3 regions of the Rothia sp. 27098_8_27 genome follow, and region 3 is predicted to be linked to each of the others. Evidence: riboswitches for the same ligand, from Rfam matches in the RefSeq annotation. Region 3 holds a riboswitch; each other region holds the start of a gene.
What was found. Region 3 has a riboswitch for S-adenosylmethionine ahead of O3675_RS04300 (bifunctional o-acetylhomoserine/o-acetylserine sulfhydrylase). Riboswitches for the same ligand answer to the same signal wherever they lie in the genome.
Positions count from the first base shown of each region.

Region 1: linked by a shared signal. The riboswitch ahead of O3675_RS06710 (LLM class flavin-dependent oxidoreductase) and the one ahead of O3675_RS04300 (bifunctional o-acetylhomoserine/o-acetylserine sulfhydrylase) in region 3 are both predicted to bind S-adenosylmethionine.
Region 2: linked by a shared signal. The riboswitch ahead of O3675_RS03640 (hypothetical protein) and the one ahead of O3675_RS04300 (bifunctional o-acetylhomoserine/o-acetylserine sulfhydrylase) in region 3 are both predicted to bind S-adenosylmethionine.

Region 1 is NZ_JAPWAJ010000005.1:59,969-62,228, forward strand. It holds gene O3675_RS06705 (ABC transporter ATP-binding protein) at 1-508, opposite strand, end outside; SAM riboswitch class I at 513-609, opposite strand; SAM riboswitch class IV at 785-893, shown strand; gene O3675_RS06710 (LLM class flavin-dependent oxidoreductase) at 1,008-2,260, shown strand, end outside.
Region 2 is NZ_JAPWAJ010000002.1:26,557-28,816, reverse strand. It holds gene O3675_RS03650 (DUF6350 family protein) at 1-550, opposite strand, end outside; gene O3675_RS03645 (plasmid stabilization protein) at 680-1,114, opposite strand; gene O3675_RS03640 (hypothetical protein) at 1,125-1,352, opposite strand; SAM riboswitch class IV at 1,388-1,522, opposite strand; gene O3675_RS03635 (SNF2-related protein) at 1,708-2,260, shown strand, end outside.
Region 3 is NZ_JAPWAJ010000002.1:195,288-197,547, reverse strand. It holds gene O3675_RS04300 (bifunctional o-acetylhomoserine/o-acetylserine sulfhydrylase) at 1-787, opposite strand, end outside; SAM riboswitch class IV at 893-1,005, opposite strand; gene O3675_RS04295 (ABC transporter ATP-binding protein) at 1,346-2,260, shown strand, end outside.

The sequences.
Region 1 (2,260 bases), on a different contig from region 3:
GCGCCAGGGACACGCGCTGAGCCATACCGCCTGAAATTTCCTTGGGACGGTGGGTTGCGTATTCGCCCAGTCCGACCAGGTCGAGCAGGCGCGCTACGGATGCTGCGCCTTCAGATTTTTTGGTGCCCTGCGGCAGCCCGAGCGCCACGTTGTCGGCGACGGTGCGCCAGGGGAGCAGGCGCGGTTCCTGAAAGCCGATAGCTACGCGGGGGTCGAGGCCGGTCACTGCCTTCTCGCCGATACGCACGGTACCTGCGGTGATGCGGTTCAGTCCTGCTGCTGCACGCAGGAGGGTGGATTTGCCGCATCCGGAGGAGCCGATGACGGAGATAATCTCGCCGGGGGCTGCGGTGAAGGAGACTCCGCGAAGAACTTCGTGGGTTCCGCCGGGCACGGGGAAAGATTGTCCGACGTCTTCAAAGCTCAAGGGGACGGCGGCGGTGGATACGGCACGGCGGCCGTTCTTTTCACTGGTGGGTACGTCAGTTACTGCACTGTTGAGTGTCATGTCACTTCCATCGTTCCTGGCGTTAGCACCGGGGGCGGAAGAATCCGTGCCGGTTGCTGCGACGTCGTGGAGCCAGGTCTCTCAGTCGCTCTGGATGGTTTGCTTCTCCCACCCTATGGGCTGTGGTGTGCCTCAATCAACCCGGCGGGCGCGTATGAATTTCTATGACCGTATATTTCGCATTTATCACGAAATATTTCGGTTCCACGTCACAAAAAGATTTTTTCGTCACAAACGTGACCTCCCTCCCGCGTGCCCCGTACACTCAAACCACGAGATCATGAGTCCCGGCGCTAAGCTCTGGCTAGCCGGGCGGCAACCCTCTCCCGTAGCGGGGTGCCCCAGATGATGATCTGGCCTCAATGAAAAGAGGCAAGTACGGCGCGAACGCGCCACCTGCACGAAGGCCACCACCGAACGCAGAAGGCAAAAAGGAGGCGGCGCGCGGGGTGCAGGGCACTAACCCGATCCTCCCCGATCATTCGCGAAAGGAAAATCGATGGCTGAGCAGAAGAAGCGCATCGTAGTTAACGCATTCGAAATGACCTGCATTGGTCACCAGAGCTTCGACCTCTGGCGTCACCCGCGCTCCCGCGCAACCGAGTACAACACCATCAAGTACTGGACTGACCTGGCTAAGACCCTTGAGCGCGGCCTGTTTGACGCCGTGTTCATCGCTGACGTTGTTGGTATCTACGACGTGTACAAGAACTCTGCCGCTCCCGCCATTGAGGGTGCCGCTCAGGTTCCCGTGAATGACCCCGCAACCCAGATTTCTGCAATGGCTGCAGTGACCGAGCACCTCGGCTTTGGCGTGACTGCTGCCGCTACTTTTGAGCAGCCCTACACCCTGGCTCGCCGCTACGCCTCCCTCGACCACCTCACTGAGGGCCGCGTCGGCTTCAATGTTGTGACTTCTTACCTGCCTTCGGCTGCTGAGAACCAGGGCCTGCCCACCCAGATCCCGCACGACGAGCGTTACGAGATCGCGGACGAGTTCCTGGACGTCTGCTACAAGCTGTGGGAAGGCTCCTGGGAAGACGGCGCAGTAGTCAAGGACCGTGAGCGCGGCCTCTACGCTGACCCCTCCAAGGTCCACCCGATTGGCCACAAGGGCAAGTACTTCTCCGTGCCCGGCATCTCCCTGACCGAGCCGAGCCCGCAGCGCACCCCCGTGATCTTCCAGGCTGGTGCATCCAGCCGCGGCCAGAAGTTCTCCGGTAAGCACGCTGAGGCTGTGTTCATCAGCGCCCTGCGCCCGGACCTGACCCGCGTTGTGACCGACCGTATTCGCGCCGCTGCCGAGGAGCAGGGCCGTAGCCGTGACGACGTCAAGATCCTCGCAATGCTCTCCGTCATCGTGGATGAGACCGAAGAGAAGGCAAAGGCAAAGTACGAGGAGTACAAGAAGTACATCAACCTCGAATCTGCACAGGCTATCATCGGCGGCTGGTCCGGTGTTGACCTGTCCCAGTTCGACGAGGACGAGGTCCTGAACTACGTGCAGACCGAGTCGATTCAGTCCTTCCTGACCCCCTTCACCCTGCAGGCGAAGGACAAGAAGTGGACCCGCAAGGCCATCGCTGAGCACACCACCCTCGGCGGCATGGGCGATGTCATTGTTGGTGACCCGGTTCAGGTTGCTGACGAGCTGGAGCGTTGGATCGATGAGGGTGGCCTGGACGGCATCAACCTGGCATACCACGTCTCCCCGGGCTCCTTCGAGGACTTCATCGAGTACGTTGTGCCCGA
Region 2 (2,260 bases), 170 kb from region 3:
GCTCCGCAGTATCAACACCCACCATGCGCGAGAGCGAACGCGCCTCACGGTAGCCACCCCACATCAGACCAGCCACCACAATACCCAAAGGCACCAGGGCAGCATTCAACGCCTGAAGAGGCTGCGGATGCGGGCTCGCCCAACCGTACATCGCCGAACTAATCAGCGCATAGGTCACCGAACCGGACAGCACCGGAATCAAAAACTCACCCTCATACGAGGCGCGCGCCAGGCGACGACCCGAACGGTAACAGAGCAGCAGAGGCAGAATACTCAAACCCAGCGGCACCAGCGTCATCGTGCCGGCAGAAGCACCAAAAGCAGCCGCAAGATCCAGGGGAACACCGTGAATCAGAAGCCACAGGTGCGCCGACATGGCGGCCACGGAGGAGAACTCCATGTCGCCAAAACCCTTGGTCGCCCACACGGCAGACATCGCCGCAAACACAGCAAGCGCAGAGAACAGGGCAGTAACAATTAGCTCAACAACACCCTGAAGCCACAGAGGCATGGGCATGGAATAACGAGAGATAGGTGAGGTGCTTTTCATCGTCCTTCAATCATGCCACGAATTAACGACGAAACCCGCCTCCGATTAACACTCGAAAGCGGGTTCTCACAACTATTCACACAGGTATTCATCCAGACGCGCACGCGAGGACGCGCATCCGGCAAAGTTTTAATCCTCAGTCCACGGGTTGGAAGCCTGAACACCCCAGGCGCGGTACACCTGAGCCTTAGAAGAAATCAGCTCCAAATCATAGGCACTCGCGCTCGCCGCCATCAGACCCTCCAGGGCGGCGGTAGGCAGCGGACCGGCATCATCACGACCCACGGCATGCACACCGAGCGGCGCCTGACGACCAGCCCACTCGAGGCTCACATGCGCATCCACATTAATAACGTGGTCGCCAAAGCGCTCAAGAAGTTCGGTAATCCAACGATCAGTTTCCGGGTAGGGGTACAGGCCCTTCAACTCGCCAATACTCAGCACGGAAATGTACATGTGTCGGAACGAGCGGCGGCGCAGAAAAGCGACCACGGCGGGATCAGGATCCGCCTTACGGATCTCCGCAAGAACGTCGGAGTCCAGGAGCATACCGGAGAAATTCATACCCCTAATGCTACGCTACGCGCAGACCGGCGTACTGAATAGCGGGGATGCCCTCGGGGTTCGGCAGAAGAAGGAAGTTCAGGAACTCGTCGCGCTTAGAAGAAATGCGGGAGTAATCGTCAATGCTGACTGCGGTGTATCCGCCTCGCGCGGGGACAGCTGCGGCACGCAGGCTTTCCTGGTAGGAGCGGGAGGGGTTCAGAGAGATTGCTGCTTCGGTTGCAGAGCCGTTGTACATGTGACAACCTGCGCCGTGAGTGGCGCGATCCTTTCGCGTTGCTCTTGTCTGTACCAATTACCACCGGTTATTCCGGTGGTGAATACAAACCGCTTCGTCATCCGAGCCACCCGTGAACATGGGGTTGGCGTTCGACCATAGTCGGAGCTTATCAGTCGAAACTCTTGAAGCTGGGTTTAGCTTACAGCATTTTCTCAAGTTAAGTAAAGCGTTTTTTGAAAGAGATTTAGATTATTGGCGTTTTGGCTTGTGGAAGTGTTTTGAATGGCGGGAATTTTTGATACGGCGCGGAATATCTTATGTGAATACCGCTGTTTTTATGCATCAAAAACGCATCCTGCACACCCACCCGGCAATGACCGGCGACAAGGCGCAAGCCCGCACGATACGCGATAATGAGCTGGTGAGCGCCAACAATCCTTTCCCCGAAATTCCCGTCACCGTACCGCAGATCATTCGCCAGGCCGGGCACCGCACTTACCAGCGCGGTGTCGCCTACCAGCACAACCGCGAAGTCATCCGCTACAGCTACGACGAAGACGAACGCACCCTCACCGGGCTCGTCAACGGAAGCACCATCATCCCCTACGAAGTGACCGTCCGCTTCTTCCCCGCCGTCAGCGGCTCCGCAACCTTCACTGCCCGCTGCACCTGCCCCGTACTCACCGACTGCAAGCACGCCGTAGCGCTCATGCTCACCGCGCTCGACCGCGCCTCCGTAGCGAAAAAGGCGCTCAGCGAACACCCCGGACCCGTCGGCGTGCCCAATACTGGCTCTCATGGCGTAGCAGCGAAGAGTGCGGATGTTGCAGAGGCGAAGAAAGCCGCCGACCCGCTCGCGGCGTTGCGCGCCTCCGGTGCGCTCACCACCGCGGCGAAACTGCCCGCACCCGATGCAGCGGCTACCG
Region 3 (2,260 bases):
AGACCAGGCCGTGGTAGCCGGGGGCAGGCTGGTTGAACTTGGGGAACTTCTCGGGGTCTGCGCCGTAGTCGAAGTTACCGGAGTCCACAATCACGCCGCCGATGGAGGTGCCGTGGCCGCCCAGGTACTTGGTGGCGGAGTGGACGACCACATCCGCGCCGTGCTCGATGGGGCGCAGCAGGTAGGGGGTGGGCACGGTGTTGTCCACGATCAGGGGCACGCCGTTTTCGTGGGCAATTGCGGCGATGGGCTCAATGTCGAGCACGTCGTTGCGGGGGTTGGGCACGGACTCGCCGTAGAACAGCTTGGTGTTGGGGCGAACCGCAGCGCGCCACTCGTCGAGGTTGTCAGGATTCTCAACGAAGGTGGTTTCGATGCCGAGATCGGCGAGGGTGTACTTGAGCAGGTTATAGGTACCGCCGTACACGGAGGGCGAAGCGACCACGTGGTCACCGGCACCGGCAATGTTCAGAATTGCGTAGGTGATGGCCGCCTGACCGGAGGCCAGCAGGAGCGCGCCGACGCCGCCCTCGAGGGAGGCGATGCGGTTCTCGATAACTTCCTGGGTGGGGTTGTTGAGGCGGGTGTAGATGGGGCCCAGCTCGGCGAGAGCGAAGCGGTTTGCAGCTTGCTCTGCACTGTCAAAGACGAAGGAAGTGGTCTGGTAGATGGGTAGTGCCCGAGCTCCCGTTGTGGCATCCGGTGCCTGTCCCGCGTGAATCTGGCGGGTTTCGAACTTCCAACCGGCGGGGTTGGCGGGAGTCGGGACGGTAGTGTTGTTGCTCATGCTTGGCTCTCCTAAGGGGATAGTTAGGGGGCCGCATGCCGAGCGGTACAGGAATCGTCGTTGAGTTGTCCTGTCACGATTGATGTACCGGATTCGGTCACATCGGTCCCGCGCTTGCGTCACGCTTGTGCGTAACGCCCGGTCTTCACCCAGGGCACCCCACCGCGGAGGAGGGTTGCCGGCCAGCTAGCTGGGGCTTGTCGCTGGCGCTCTTGACCTGTTATTTAGAGTGTCATAGGGCACGGGGCGGGGTCAAGGTTTTTGTGGGTGCACGGTACTTTAAGACATTTCATTGCAAAGATGACGTTTTTTAACGTCTGTCATAAAACGTGAACGACGGTGTCGGGGCAATCCGAGGGCGAGGCAATCGAGATGCGGAGGTGGGCACCCACCACCCACATAGTAACCCCCATCACTTTTATCTACGGTTTTTCGGTACACTGAAATGACACATACACTCACGCAGGGTACAACTCACTACGGCTCGCTACGCCGTTTATCCTGCTCAGCATCCCTCCGGTATAGGGGCCAGAGGGTCATACCCGAAGGTTACCTACTATGTCTCTTGTTCTTGATGCGGCGCAGCTCAGCCGCGTCTTTGGCAAAGGTGAAAACGCTTTTACCGCCGTCGACAGGGTGTCGCTTCGCGTCAGTTCCGGTGAGATTCATGCCCTCCTCGGCCCCAATGGTGCGGGCAAAACGACGACCGTGCAGATGTGCTCGACCCTGCTCACCCCTACCGGCGGTAACCTCACCGTGAACGGTATTGACGCTATCGCCCACCCGCAGCGGGCGCGCCGTCACGTGGGCCTAGCTTTGGGAGGGGAGAACGGCTTCTACCCGCGCGCTAGTGCCCGCGACAATCTGCTGTTCTTCGCCGATGTTGCGGGGGTTTCCGGGCGGACCCGACGACACGAGGTGGAGCATGCCCTAGCACGCGTAGAGCTCACCGATGCGGCAACGCGGCCTGTCCAGGAGTTTTCCCGCGGCATGAAGCAGCGCCTACATATTGCCCGCGCCCTGCTCGGCTCCCCCGCCCTGCTCCTGCTGGATGAGCCGACCAATGGGCTCGACCCCGATATCGCTCTGACCGTGCGTACCCTCATCCGATCTCTGGCAAATGAAGGTACCGCCATTCTGCTGACGAGCCACCTGCTGGGCGAGATTGAGGACCTAGCGCACACCATCACCGTTTTGGGCGCAGGTTCTGTCGCCGTGAGCGGCAACCTCGAGGATATTGCCGCGCACGCCGGCATTGCCGCCACGACCGTGGTTCAGGTCGAGGCCACCGCCACCGAGGGCATTGATACGCTCCGCGGGTTCCTCGGCGATAAGGCGGCGGTACTTTTTGCCCCGCGTGGTTCCGGCTGGGAACTGACCCTCTACTGGCATGGCGAGCGCGCCACGTTCGAGGCGGGCGAGGCTCACCGCATCCTCACGGAGGGGCTTGCCACCGCGAACATTGGGGCACGG